Linked DNA regions of Beijerinckia sp. 28-YEA-48. The protein of the gene in region 1 binds, or shares a complex with, the protein of each later gene. Links are inferred from orthologs where the notes say so. Each region holds a gene or a part of one and is shown on either strand. Other genes may lie near its edges.

Region 1 (7,989 bases):
TCGGCGCCGGGGCATGGTCGCGCGCGGTCCGGCGCGTAATCCAGATTGTCCGGAACCAGATTGTGATGCGGATGACCGAAAAAGCCTCGCCGACGCCTATTTCGACAGAATCCAGCGTTTTTCCGCCGCCGCTGCCGCCACCGGTGGTGATGCGGTCTGGCTTCGGGGCCCGGATTCGCACCTGGTTCCTCACCGGCCTCATCATCGCGGGGCCTCTGGCGGTGACGGCCTGGATCGTCTGGTGGTTCGTTCGGACGATCGATGGCTGGGTGAAGCCGCTGGTTCCGCAGTACTTCTGGCCCGACACTTACATGCCGGTAGAAATTCCCGGCGTCGGCGTCATCATGGCTTTCGTCGGCCTGACCCTGCTCGGGTTCCTCACAGCCAATCTCGCCGGCCGCACCCTGTTGCGCATGGGTGAATACATGCTCGACCGCATGCCGGTCGTGCGCGGCATCTACAAGAGCGTGAAACAGATTTTCGAAACGGTGTTCTCGCAGTCGGGCACCGGCTTTCGTAAAGTGGGTCTCGTGCAATATCCGGCTAAGGGCATGTGGTCGGTGGTGTTCATCTCGACGCCGCCATCGAGTTCGGTCGCCGATAAACTGCCGCCGGATGTCAATTATATCTCGGTCTTCCTGCCCTGTACGCCCAACCCCACCACCGGTTTCTATTTCTATCTGCCGGTGAGTGAAGTGATCGAAGTGTCGCTGAGCCCCGACGAGGCGGCGAAACTGATCATGTCCGCTGGTCTCATCCAGCCCGAAGGCCAGGCGAAACTGGCGGCCATGGCAGTCGAAGGCAAAACGCTGGAAGTAATGCCGGGCTAGAGCAAATTGCGTTTCGTTGGAAACGCAATTTTGTTCTAGGGGCGATCCATCGCGGCGAGAGCTTCCGGCCCAGTCATCACATCACCGAACTGTTGGATGATGGTTTCGAGCGTGGCGCGATGCTCGTCGTCGGAGAGGGTGGCGCAGCAGTCCGACAGCATGACCACCTTGAAGTCGAGCATCATCGCGTCGCGCGCCGTCGACTCGCAGCAGACATTGGTCTTGGTGCCGGCGATGAGCACAGTGTCGATGTCGAGATTGCGCAGGATCCGCTCCAGGTTGGAGGCGTTGGAGATCAGTGCGCTGTAGCGGTTCTTGAACACGGTGATGTCGTCGTTGGAGCGATCGAGATCACGCCAAACCTGCTGACGACCAGGCGACAGGCTTTCGATGGTTTTCTGGCGCACGCCGCCACCGACCACGTGATTGAAGAACAATTCCCAATCGCTGCGTTCGCCGAATTGCGAATTGGCATGCAGCACGAAGATCACTTTGCCGCCGCGCTCGCGCAGGCCTCGCGCCACCACATTGATCGGCGCGACGATGTCGCGTGATGCCGCGACTTCCGCCGGGCTGCCTGGCGCGCAGAACGTGTCCTGCATATCGATGACGATGAGCGCGGTGCGCTTCGCATCGAGCGTGTCGAACCAACGCAGACGGCCACGGCGCGCGACAACCCGGTCGATGATTTCCTGACGGATGGACACCTGATGCATCTGGCGTGAACCTTACTGTTTTGCGGCACTATCTCTGCCCTTGGAGAACCTAGGCTTTAGCATTCGCCAGGCGGGCACAGCAATGCGTCAACCCGCCTTCATCAGCCCGATGGCCTCGTCGCGTCCGAACAGATAGAGCAGGATCCGCAGCGCTTCACCGCGTGGCGAGGCCAGCTCCGGGTCCCGCGTGATGATCAGGCGGGCATCGTCGCGTGCCGCCTGCAATAGCTCGCCATGCACTTCCGGCTGCGCCAGACGGAAGCCGGGCATGCCCGATTGGCGTGTGCCCAGCACCTCGCCTTCACCGCGCAGTCGCAGGTCTTCCTCGGCGATCAAGAAACCATCCTCGGTCTGGCGCATGATCTCTATGCGCGCCTTGGCGGTTTCGCCGAGCGGCGTTTTGTAGAGCAGCAAGCAGGAGGATTTGGCGCTGCCGCGCCCGACACGGCCGCGCAGCTGATGCAATTGCGCCAGGCCGAAGCGCTCCGCATGCTCGATCACCATGATGCTGGCTTCCGGCACGTCAACGCCGACTTCCACCACCGTGGTCGAGACCAGAACCTGGGTTTCGCCACGCTGGAAGCGCGCCATGGCTTCGTCTTTTTCGCGTGGCTTCATCTTGCCGTGGATAAGCCCGGCGCGATCGCCGAACATTTGGTGCAGAGTTTCGTAGCGATCCTGCGCCGCCGCCACGTCGAGCAATTCGCTTTCCTCGACCAGCGGGCAGATCCAGTAGACGCGCTGGCCGTTCGCCAGCGCCCGCTCCAATCCATTCACCACGTCGTCGATGCGATCGAGCGGCAGGGCGCGGGTGTCGATGGGAGAGCGGCCGGCGGGCTTTTCCCGCAGGGTCGATGTGTCCATGTCGCCGAAATAGGTCAGCACCAGCGTGCGCGGGATCGGCGTCGCCGTCATCACCAGCATGTCGACAGCGTCGCCCTTGCGGCCGATGGCCAGGCGTTGATGCACACCAAAGCGGTGCTGTTCGTCGATGACGACCAAAGCCAGATCGCGGAACACCACATTCTCGCTGAACAGCGCATGGGTGCCGATGGCGATATCGATCTCGCCGGCTTCGAGTGCCTTCAAAGTGCGGTTGCGTTCGGAGGCTTTGTCGCGGCCGGTGAGAACACCGAGCCGCAGGCCGGCGGCCTCCGCCAGCGGCATCAGCCGTTCGTAATGCTGGCGGGCGAGGATTTCCGTCGGCGCCATCATCGCCGCCTGCCGGCCTGCCTCGACCACATGCGCCATGGAGAGCAGCGCGACCAGCGTCTTGCCGGCGCCGACATCGCCCTGCAGCAGCCGCAGCATGCCCTTGTCCGACGACAGGTCGGCGCGGATTTCCTCGACGCTGCGCTGTTGCGACGGCGTCAACGTGAACGGCAATGCCGCGATGATGCGCTCGGCAATACGGCCGTCGCCGACGCTGGCGCGTCCGCGTGTCTCGCGCATGCGCGAACGCACCAGGCCGAGCGCCACCTGGCTGGCGAGCAATTCGTCGTAAGCCAGGCGCATGCGCGCCGGTGAGGTCGGCTCGATCACCTGTGGATTTTGTGGGTAGTGGACGCTGCGCAGCGCCGTGTCGAAAGTGGAAAAGCCGCGCGCTTTCATCCAGGCTGGATCGTTCCATTCCGGCAGGGCTGGCAGCAGATTCAAGGCGCCTTCGACGGCGCGCTGCACATTGCGCTGGAACAGGCCTTCGGTCAGGCCATAGACCGGTTCGACCGGCGGCAGTTTGGCGAGGCCCGCCGCATCGAGCACCCGATCGGGATGGACCATCTGCAGATGCCCCTCCCACAATTCGAGCTTGCCCGACACCCAGCGCGTTTCGCCGAGCGGCAGCATCCGCTCGATCCATTGGTGATTGGCGAGAAAGAAGACGAGTTCGACATCGCCGGTGTCGTCTTCGACGATGACACGAAAGGGTGCTTTCGAATTTCGCCCGCCGGGCGGCCGATGTTCCGCCACCCGCACTTCGAGGGTGACGATGGTGCCGGGCTCCGCGTCGCGGATTTTCGGCCGCGCCCGCCGGTCGATCGTGCTGTTTGGCAGATGAAACAAGAGGTCGGCGATGCGTGCCTCGCCCTGGTCGTCAACCAGCAGGCGATCGAACAGTTTTCCTGTTTTTGGCCCGATGCCGCTCAGGGAACGGACGGGCGCGAACAGGGGATTGAGAAGGGCGGGGCGCATCCTCCGGGTGTAGCCGCGCTCTCCGGTGTCGACAAGTTGGCAGCAGTCTCGGGCCGCACAAGCAATTGGGCCTGACATCCCCGTCCCGAGGCTTTATATGACGGCTGCCGACCCGCGGTCCATTTTGGACCGGCGGGTGCCTTTGTTTGCCGAACCGCTTGTTTTGCAAACCGCTTCTTTTGCGAACTGCTTCTGTGATGGAGTGATCATGCCCGAAAGCCAGCGCAGCAGCGCCGATCTCGACCCGCGCCGTCGCCGGGTGCTCTACCGCTGCTGGCATCGCGGCATGCGCGAGGTCGACATTCTGCTGGGCAGCTTCGCCGACGCCCATATCGCCGGCCTTGAGGCGGCGGAGCTCGACGATATCGAAGCTCTGATGGAATGTCCCGATCGCGACATTTTCGCCTGGTTTGTCGGCGAACGCCCAGTGCCAGCCAATCTCGACACCGCCGTCTTCCGCAAGATCAAGCTCTTTCACACCCATGATCGGCCGATCCATTCGTGATCGCTGGTCCGCTCGCCGCTTATTGGAACTGATATGACTGTCGCCTCTACGATCGCGGGTTTGAACCGCGCCATTGCCGCGCTCGCTGGCGGCAAGTCCGTCACCCTCACCAGTGTTCCCGACGGCTTTGATGCTTTTGTCGCCGCGGATCTGGCGCGCGCTCTGTCGGCGACGGCGGGCGATACCGCAGCCGTTCTGGTGCATGTGGCGCGCGACGGTCAGCGCTCGCGCGCCTTCATGGAGGCTTTGGCCTTCGCCGCGCCCCAGGTCGAGGTGCTGGAGTTTCCGGCCTGGGATTGCCAGCCCTATGATCGCGTCTCGCCCAATGCCGCCACCGCCGCGCGGCGGATGACGGTTCTGTCGCGCCTGACCCGCACCCGTTCATCGGCTGAGCAGCCACGCATCATCTGCACTACGATCAACGCGCTCCTGCAGCGTGTCCCACCGCTGCGCTGGCTCGCCACGCAGAGCTTTTCCGCTGCACCGGGCAATGCGGTGCCGATGGATTCGCTGGTCAACTGGCTGGAGATCAACGGCTTCATGCGCTCGTCCACCGTGCGCGATACCGGCGAATATGCGGTGCGTGGTGGCATTCTCGACATGTGGCCGCCGGGGCAACCGCTGCCGGTGCGGCTCGACTTCTTCGGCGACACACTGGAATCGATCCGCGCCTTCGATGCGGAAAGCCAGCGCACCACCGGCCAGTTGCGGGCACTGGATCTGGTGCCGATGAGCGAGGTGCAGTTGACCTCGGACACGATGCGCGCCTTCCGCCAGGCCTATGTCGCGGCCTTCGGCGCGGCGACCCGTGGCGACACGCTCTATGAGGCGGTGAGCGAAGGCCGCCGCCATCCCGGCATCGAACATTGGATGCCGCTGTTTTATGGCGAGACGAGCACATTGTTCGACTATGTGCCGGACGCGCCGCTCATGCTCGATGCGCTGATCGAGGATGCTGCTGGCGAGCGCCTCGGCGAGATCAAGGATTATTACGACGCGCGCAAGGCGCAGCATGATCTCAATCCGCAGGAGTCGATCTACAAGCCACTGCGGCCCGACGCGCTCTATATGACGCCGGACGAGTGGCGCACGCGTCTGAGCAAGTCGGCGGTCGCCCATGTTTCTCCTTTCGCCAGTCCGGAAGGGGGCGCGGGCAATAACATCGATTGTGCTGGCCACACCGGCCGCAATTTCGCGCCCGAGCGCACCAATGAAGCCATCAATGTCTTCGAGGTCGCGGTCGCTCATATTCGCGAGCTGCAAGGGCAGGGCCGTCGCGTTATTGTCGCGGCCTGGTCGGACGGCTCGCGCGAGCGTCTCTCCGGCGTTCTTGCCGAACATGGCCTGAAGGCCACTGACGTCGTCGGCAATCTCGTTCAAGCCTTGGCGTTGCCGCGCGAACGCGTGGCCTTGGCCGTGATTGGTCTTGAGGCTGGTTTCGAGGCCGGCGACATCGCCGTTGTCGGCGAACAGGATGTTCTCGGCGACCGGCTCGTGCGCAACCGCCGCAGAACCAAGCGGGCGCAGGATTTCCTCACCGAGGTCGCGGCGCTGACGCCGGGCGATCTCGTCGTCCACGTCGATCACGGCATCGCGCGCTTCCATGGCCTCAAGGTGATCGAGGCGGTGGGCGTCCCGCATGATTGCCTCGAACTGCATTACGCTGGCGGCGATAAACTGTTCCTGCCTGTCGAGAACCTCGAATTGCTGTCGCGCTACGGCTCCGAGGGCACCGACGTTCAGCTCGACAAGCTCGGTGGCGCCGGTTGGCAGACGCGCAAGGCGCGGATGAAGAAGCGCATCCGCGAGATCGCGCACGAACTGATCCGCATTGCCGCCCAGCGTATGTTGCAAGAGGCGCCGAAGCTGGCGCCGCCGGAAGGCGTTTACGACGAATTCTGTGCCCGCTTTCCTTATGACGAGACCGAGGACCAGCAGAACACCATCGACGCGGTGCTGGAAGATTTGGCGCGCGGTCGGCCGATGGATCGCCTCGTCTGCGGCGACGTCGGTTTCGGCAAGACGGAAGTGGCGTTGCGCGCCGCCTTCACCGCGGCGATCAATGGCAAGCAGGTGGCGGTCGTCGTGCCGACAACCCTGCTGGCGCGCCAGCATTATCGCAACTTCAGCCAGCGCTTTGCTGGTCTACCGGTCAAAGTGGCGCAATTGTCGCGCATGGTCTCTACCGCCGATCAGCGCGTGGCCAAGCAGGGGCTTGCCGACGGCACGGTGGAAATCGTCGTCGGCACCCATGCGGTGCTCGGCAAGACTGTGTCGTTCAGCGATCTCGGCCTCGTCATCGTCGATGAGGAGCAGCATTTCGGCGTCAACCATAAGGAACGGTTGAAGACGATGCGTGCCGAGGTGCATGTGCTGACCCTCTCGGCAACGCCGATCCCTCGTACTCTGCAGCTGGCGCTGACGGGCGTGCGCGAACTCTCCATCATCGCCTCGCCGCCGGTCGATCGTCTGGCGGTGCGCACTTTCGTCACGCCGTTCGACGAATTGATCGTGCGCGAGGCGCTGCTGCGCGAACGTTATCGCGGCGGTCAGTCCTTCTATGTCTGCCCGCGCATCGAAGACTTGGACGAGGCGGCCGCCTTCCTGCGCCAGCATGTGCCGGAAGCTAAATTCGTCATCGCCCACGGTCAGATGGCGGCGACCGATCTGGAAGAGCGGATGTCGGCTTTCTACGACGGCAAATACGACATCCTGGTTTCGACGGCGATCGTTGAATCCGGGCTGGATATTCCCACAGCCAATACGCTCATCGTCCACCGCGCCGACATGTTCGGCCTGGGCCAGCTCTATCAGCTGCGTGGCCGTGTCGGCCGCTCGAAAACCCGCGCCTATGCGCTGTTCACCGTGCCGGCCCGCCGCACCATGACCGTGCAGGCGGAGCGGCGACTGAAAGTGCTGCAATCGCTCGACACACTCGGCGCCGGTTTCCAGCTCGCCAGCCACGATCTCGACATTCGCGGTGCCGGCAATCTGCTTGGCGACGAACAGTCGGGTCATATCAAGGAAGTCGGCTACGAACTCTATCAGCAGATGCTGGAAGAAGCGGTCGTCGCGCTCAAGGCCGGCATCGAAGCGCCGGTCGAGGAAGCCTGGTCGCCGACCATCAGCATGGGCACGCCGGTCACGATCCCGGAACATTACATCGCCGATCTCACCCTGCGCCTTGGCATCTATCGCCGTCTGACCGGGCTCGAGACCGAAGAGGAAATCGAGACCTTCGCGGCCGAGATGATCGATCGCTTCGGTCCGCTGCCGGAAGAGGTCGAGCAGCTGATGAAGCTGATTTCGATCAAGACCCTATGCCGACGCGCTCATGTCGAGAAGGTCGACGCCGGCCCGAAGGGCGTTATCATCGCCTTCCGCGACAATTCCTTCTCCAATCCGCAAGGATTGGTGCGCTATGTCGCGGAGCAGGGGTCGGAGGCGAAAGTGCGGCCCGACATGCGCATCGTCTTCATGCGCGATTTCGACAATGCCAGCGAGCGGCTTGAGGGCACGCGGCTCATCATGCGCACCCTCGTGGCGATCGCGGAAAAGGGCAAAAAGGCAGCGTAGGAGCAAGCGGCGGAACGTCCGCCGCTTGGTACTCTATTCGACGGCTGGCTCTTCCACCGCCTGGCGCATGGCCGACAGCAGCACGTCGGCGGGCTGCGCGCCGGAAACAGCGAGCCGGCCGTTGAAGATGAAGAACGGTACGCCGGTGACACCGATGCGCTGGGCGGCATCG
Region 2 (5,864 bases), 2.1 Mb from region 1 along the record:
TGCTCGGCTGGCTTTGTGGCGCCGCCGTCGGGAATGTCGAGCGGGCCACGGCGGCCGCAGGCCGACAGGCCAAGCGCCAAGGCGGCCAACAAAGGGGCGATAACAAACAGGCGCGATTTGGTCTGCGGCGTCACTGACATCTCCGGATCACGCGACTTGAGTAACACAGGCCGGCGCGAAAGGCGCTCCCACCGCTAAGGTGGGCCGGCTTGGCAGGTTGGTCGGGTCTGCGGCGTTTTGCCGCATCAGGCGGGGCCGAGGCGCTTGCGCCAGGCTTCCGCCTGCTGCCGGACATTGGCGGGGGCAGTGCCACCATAGGAGGTGCGGCTCTCGACCGACTTCTCGACGCCGAGCACATCGAAGATCTCGGCCGTGATGCGCGGCTCGACGCTCTGCATCTCGGCGAGCGACAGCGCTTCCAGGCCGACGCTCCGGTCCGAAGCCAGTTTCACCAGCGAGCCGGTGACGTGATGGGCGTCGCGGAACGGCATTTTCAGGGTGCGGACCAGCCAGTCGGCGAGATCGGTGGCGGTCGCATAGCCGGCGCCTGCGGCTGCCTTCATCCGTTCGGTATCTGGCGTCATATCGCGCACCATGCCGGCCATGGCCGCCACACACAGCGACAGGGTTTGGAGGGCGTCGAACGTGCCTTCCTTGTCCTCCTGCATGTCCTTGGAATAGGCCAAGGGCAGGCCTTTCATAACGATCAGAAGGGCATTGAGACCGCCGATGACCCGGCCGGTCTTGCCGCGCACCAGTTCCGCCGCATCGGGATTGCGCTTCTGCGGCATGATCGAGGAGCCGGTGGTGAATTTGTCGGACAGGCGGACGAAGCCGAACTGCGGCGTGGTCCACAGAACGAATTCCTCGGCTAGGCGCGACAGATGCACGGCGCAGATCGAGGCCACCGACAGGGTTTCGAGCACGAAATCGCGGTCGGAGACGCTGTCGAGCGAATTGGCGGTGGGGCGGTCGAAGCCGAGCGCTGCCGCTGTCGCCTGACGGTCGATCGGAAACGAGGTGCCGGCCAAAGCGGCGGCGCCGAGTGGGCATTCGTTGAGCCGGTCGCGGGCATCGGACAATCGGCCGCGGTCGCGCGCCAGCATCTCCACATAGGCCAAGAGATGGTGACCGAAGGTGACCGGCTGGGCCGATTGCAAATGGGTGAAGCCGGGCATGACGGCGTCTGCATACTGTCCGGCGCGGGCAACGAGGGCTCTCTGCAAGTCCTTGATTTGGCCGTCGATCTGGTTGATGGCGTCGCGCACCCAGAGGCGGAAGTCGAGCGCCACTTGGTCGTTGCGCGAGCGCGCCGTGTGCAGCCGGCCGGCGGTCGGGCCGATTAATTTGGCCAGCCGCGACTCGATGTTCATATGAATGTCCTCGAGTTCGCGCGAGAACGTGAACGTGCCTGCCTCGATTTCGGCTTTCACCTGGTCTAGACCGGCCGAAATCGCCTGGGCGTCGGCCTCCGTGAGGATGCCGGTCTTGGCCAACATGGAAACATGCGCCTTCGAGCCCGCGATATCCTGCGCGGCGAACCGGTAGTCGAAACCGATCGAAGCGTTGATTTCTTCCATGATGGCGTCGGGGCCGGTTTCGAACCGGCCGCCCCACATCTTGTTGCTCATTTTGCGCCCTTTGGAACGAAACTCGATGGCTGACGAAGCGGAAAAGAAAATTTCAGGCGGTGCGGCGGGCAAACCCGGCGTACCCCGTGGCACGCTCGTGCTGGCGGGGGTGGCCGCCGTCGCGATCGCGGCTGTCGTATACGGGATCATCGCCGTCGGCGGCAAGGAAACGGCGACCGGAAATTGCGCGGTGACCGAGGCTGGCCTGGCGCCCCTGCGCGCCGCTGCCACCGGCGATGTCGCCGGGCTGACCGTCAACAAGCTGGTGAAACCCGCCACCGAGATCAGTTTCGACGGTGCCGACGGGCAGCGCAAGACCCTGGCCGACTTCAAGGGCAAGACCGTTCTTCTCAATTTATGGGCGACCTGGTGCCTGCCGTGCCGGGCGGAAATGCCGGCGCTCGACCAGTTGCAGGCGAAGCTCGGCGGCGCCAATTTCGAAGTGGTGGCGGTGAATATCGACACCGCGCGGCTTGAAAAGCGGCAGGCGTTCCTCGACGAAGCGGGGGTTAAGTCCTTGGCTTTCTACGCCGATCCGAAGGCCGGTGTGTTCCAGACCCTGCGTCAGGCGGGCAAGGTGGTCGGACTGCCGACGACCCTGCTGATCGATTCGCGTGGCTGCGAATTGGGGGTCATGTCTGGTCCCGCCGAATGGGCTTCGGAGGACGCGCTGCGCCTGATCCGGGCCGCAACGGCTCTAAAACCGGCAACATAGCTGATTTTGCGCCGTGAAATGTCGGGCTTAAGGTTCGGATTGCGCGGTGCACACTCTTCGATTAGTGAAGCCCCGACGAATTCAGAGCGAAGGGGCCCACCATGGCCGAACCGAATCCGAACCCGCTGGCCGCAGAATCGCGCCGTCCACTGTCACCGCATTTGCAGGTTTACCGCCTGACACTGACGATGATGATGTCGGGTATCCACCGCATCACCGGCATGGGCCTATATCTCGGGACCCTGCTGCTCGCCTGGTGGCTGATCGCCGCGGCGACTGACGCGACCTCCTTCGAAACCGTGTCGTGGATCCTGTCGTCGATCATCGGCCGCTTGATCCTGCTCGGTTTCACCTGGGCGCTGTTCACTCACATGATGGGTGGCATCCGCCACTTCATCTGGGACATGGGCAAAGGCATGGAGCATCCGGAGCGCGAATATCTCGCGCATATGACGGTCTGGGGCGGTCTCGCGCTGACCCTCATCGTCTGGATCATCGCCTACGCTGTTCGCTGAGATCGGGAACGCCGCCATGACAAACACGCCCAATTCCATTCGCACGCCGATGGGCAAGGTCCGTTATCTGGGCTCTGCCAAGTCGGGCACGCGCCACATGCTGCACACGCGGCTGACGGCGATCGCGATGGTGCCGCTGTCGATCGCCTTTGTGTGGATCGTGCTGTCGCTGGTTGGCAAGGACTACGCCACGGTGCGCGCCTCGCTCGGCAACCCGCTCGTCTCGATCACACTGCTGTTGTTCCTGCTCGCCGGCATCTACCACATGATGCTGGGCATGCAGGTCATCATCGAGGATTATGTGTATGGCGAGCACACCAAGTTCTGGTCGCTGACCGCCAACACCTGTTTCGCCATCGCCGTTGGCTTTGCCTGCGCCTATGCGGTGCTGCGGCTGAGTTTCGTTTAAGCACTTTCGTCTGCGCGACTGGCGCCACTAGACACGAAAAAGGGTAAACCCATGGCCACTTCTTCCGCCGCCAACGGTAGCGCCTATCCGATTACCGATCACACCTTCGACGTGGTGATCATCGGTGCTGGCGGCGCCGGTCTGCGCGCTACGGTCGGCTGTTCCCAGGCGGGCCTGCGCACGGCCTGTATCTCGAAAGTGTTCCCGACCCGCTCGCACACGGTAGCGGCGCAGGGCGGCATTTCCGCTTCGCTCGGCAATATGGGCCCGGACGACTGGCGCTGGCATATGTACGACACGGTCAAGGGCTCCGACTGGCTCGGCGACCAGGACAGCATCGAATATCTGGTGCGCAACGCGCCGGCCGCCGTCTACGAGCTGGAACATTGGGGCGTGCCGTTCTCGCGTACCGAGGAAGGCAAGATCTACCAGCGTCCGTTCGGCGGCATGACCACCGACTTCGGCAAGGGCATCGCGCAGCGCACCTGCGCCGCCGCTGACCGCACCGGCCACGCCATCCTGCACACGCTCTATGGCCAGGCGCTGCGCAACAACACCGAATTCTTCATCGAATATTTCGCCATCGACCTGATCATGGATCAGGAAGGCCGTTGCCGTGGCGTCGTCTGCATCAAGATGGATGACGGCACGATCCATCGCTTCCGCGCCAATCTGGTCATCCTCGCCACCGGCGGTTATGGCCGCGCTTATTTCTCGGCGACGTCGGCGCACACCTGCACCGGAGATGGCAACGCCATGGCGCTTCGCGCGGGTTTGCCTCTCGAAGATATGGAATTTGTCCAATTCCACCCTACGGGCATCTACGGTTCAGGCTGTCTGATCACCGAAGGCGCGCGTGGCGAAGGCGGCTATGTGACCAATTCGGAAGGCGAGCGCTTCATGGAGCGCTATGCCCCGTCGGCCAAGGATCTGGCTTCGCGCGACGTGGTTTCGCGCGCTATGACCATCGAAATCCGTGAGGGACGTGGCGTCGGCAAGAAGAAGGATCACATCTTCCTGCATCTCGACCACCTCGATCCGAAGGTTCTGCACGAGCGTCTGCCCGGCATTTCGGAAAGCGCCCGCATCTTCGCCGGCGTCGATGTGACCAAGGAGCCGATCCCGGTCATTCCGACCGTCCACTACAACATGGGCGGCATTCCGACGAACTATCATGGCGAAGTGCTGACCAAGAAGAACGGCGATCCGGACTTCGTCATCCCCGGCCTGATGGCGCTGGGCGAAGCGGCCTGCGTGTCGGTGCATGGCGCCAATCGCCTCGGCTCCAACTCGCTGATCGATCTGGTCGTGTTCGGCCGCGCCGCTGGTCTGCGCGCCGCCGAGCTGATCAAGCCCGGTGAGAAGCAAGCCGAACTGCCGAAGGGCTCGGCCGATCTGGCGCTGTCGCGGCTCGACAAGTTCCGCTGGGCTAAGGGCGGTACGCCGACGGCGGAGCTGCGCAACAAGATGCAGACGACGATGCAATCGAACTGCGCGGTGTTCCGCACTGGTGAAGTGCTCGAGGAAGGCTCGAAGCTCATTCACGATGTGTGGTCGGGCATCCAGGACATCGGCGTCACCGATCGCTCGCTGGTGTGGAATTCCGATCTCATTGAGACCCTGGAATTCGACAATCTCATCATCCAGGCGGTGGTGACGATGGATTCGGCGGTGCAGCGCAAGGAAAGCCGCGGCGCTCATGCGCGCGAGGATTATCCGAACCGCGACGACAAGGAGTGGATGAAGCACACCTTGGCGTGGGCCGATGACGAAAAGCAGCAGGTGGCGATCGATTCACGTCCCGTGCACACTTACACGATGTCGAACGACATCAGCTATATCGAGCCCAAGGCTCGCGTTTACTGAGCCGGAGAATTCCGCAATGGTCGAATTCGCACTTCCGAAGAACTCGCGGCCGACAAAGGGCAAGACCTGGCCGAAGCCGGCTGGCGCCAAGAACGTGCGCGAGTTCCGTGTCTATCGTTGGAACCCGGACGACGGGCAGAACCCGCGCATCGACACCTATCATGTCGATATGGACGATTGCGGGCCGATGGTGCTCGACGCCATCATCTGGATCAAGAACAAGGTTGATCCGACGCTGACCTTCCGCCGCTCTTGTCGCGAAGGCATCTGCGGGTCCTGCGCCATGAACATCGACGGCGCCAATACGCTCGCCTGCACCAAGGACATGAGCACGATCAAGGGCGCGGTGGCGATCTATCCGCTGCCGCACATGCCGGTGGTGAAGGATCTCGTTCCCGATCTGACGCGCTTCTACGCCCAGCACGCCTCGATCGAGCCGTGGCTGAAGACGGTGACGCCGCAGCCGGAGAAGGAATGGCGGCAGTCGCATGAGGATCGCGTCAAGCTAGACGGTCTTTACGAGTGCATTCTGTGCGCCTGCTGCTCGACCTCGTGCCCGAGCTATTGGTGGAATGGCGATCGTTATCTCGGCCCCGCCGTTCTGCTGCAGGCCTATCGCTGGCTGATCGATTCGCGCGACGAAGCGACCGGCGAGCGCCTTGACAATCTCGAGGATCCGTTCCGTCTCTATCGTTGCCACACGATCATGAACTGCGCCAAGACCTGCC

What was found. Proteins that work in one complex are often made in the same cells at the same time.
Region 2: the proteins of BLW50_RS11780 (region 1) and sdhA are in contact, whole or in part, in a crystal structure (PDB 6C12), measured with the Escherichia coli proteins. The link is inferred for Beijerinckia sp. 28-YEA-48 from one-to-one orthologs.

What each region holds. Positions count from the first base shown.
Region 1 is NZ_FNSI01000001.1:2,494,347-2,502,335, reverse strand. What follows is about bases 2,656-5,592. They hold BLW50_RS11780 (succinate dehydrogenase assembly factor 2), read left to right. Parts: upstream 2,656-3,944; coding sequence 3,945-4,241; downstream 4,242-5,592. Other genes in these bases: mfd (transcription-repair coupling factor), read left to right, coding at 4,275-5,592; recG (ATP-dependent DNA helicase RecG), read right to left, coding at 2,656-3,736. Outside these bases: BLW50_RS11795 (DUF502 domain-containing protein), read left to right, coding at 150-830; BLW50_RS11790 (isochorismatase family protein), read right to left, coding at 866-1,546; more of recG, read right to left, coding at 1,634-2,655; more of mfd, read left to right, coding at 5,593-7,817; BLW50_RS11770 (DsbA family oxidoreductase), read right to left, coding at 7,851-7,989. UniProt on the Escherichia coli protein: An FAD assembly protein, which accelerates covalent attachment of the cofactor into other proteins.
Region 2 is NZ_FNSI01000001.1:4,602,432-4,608,295, forward strand. What follows is about bases 2,841-5,728. They hold sdhA (succinate dehydrogenase flavoprotein subunit), read left to right. Parts: upstream 2,841-3,321; coding sequence 3,322-5,136; downstream 5,137-5,728. Other genes in these bases: sdhC (succinate dehydrogenase, cytochrome b556 subunit), read left to right, coding at 2,841-2,861; sdhD (succinate dehydrogenase, hydrophobic membrane anchor protein), read left to right, coding at 2,878-3,270; BLW50_RS21630 (succinate dehydrogenase iron-sulfur subunit), read left to right, coding at 5,153-5,728. In the rest of the region: BLW50_RS21600 (LPS translocon maturation chaperone LptM), read right to left, coding at 1-134; argH (argininosuccinate lyase), read right to left, coding at 246-1,631; BLW50_RS21610 (thiol:disulfide interchange protein TlpA), read left to right, coding at 1,657-2,346; more of sdhC, read left to right, coding at 2,448-2,840; more of BLW50_RS21630, read left to right, coding at 5,729-5,864. UniProt on the Escherichia coli protein: Two distinct, membrane-bound, FAD-containing enzymes are responsible for the catalysis of fumarate and succinate interconversion; the fumarate reductase is used in anaerobic growth, and the succinate dehydrogenase is used in aerobic growth.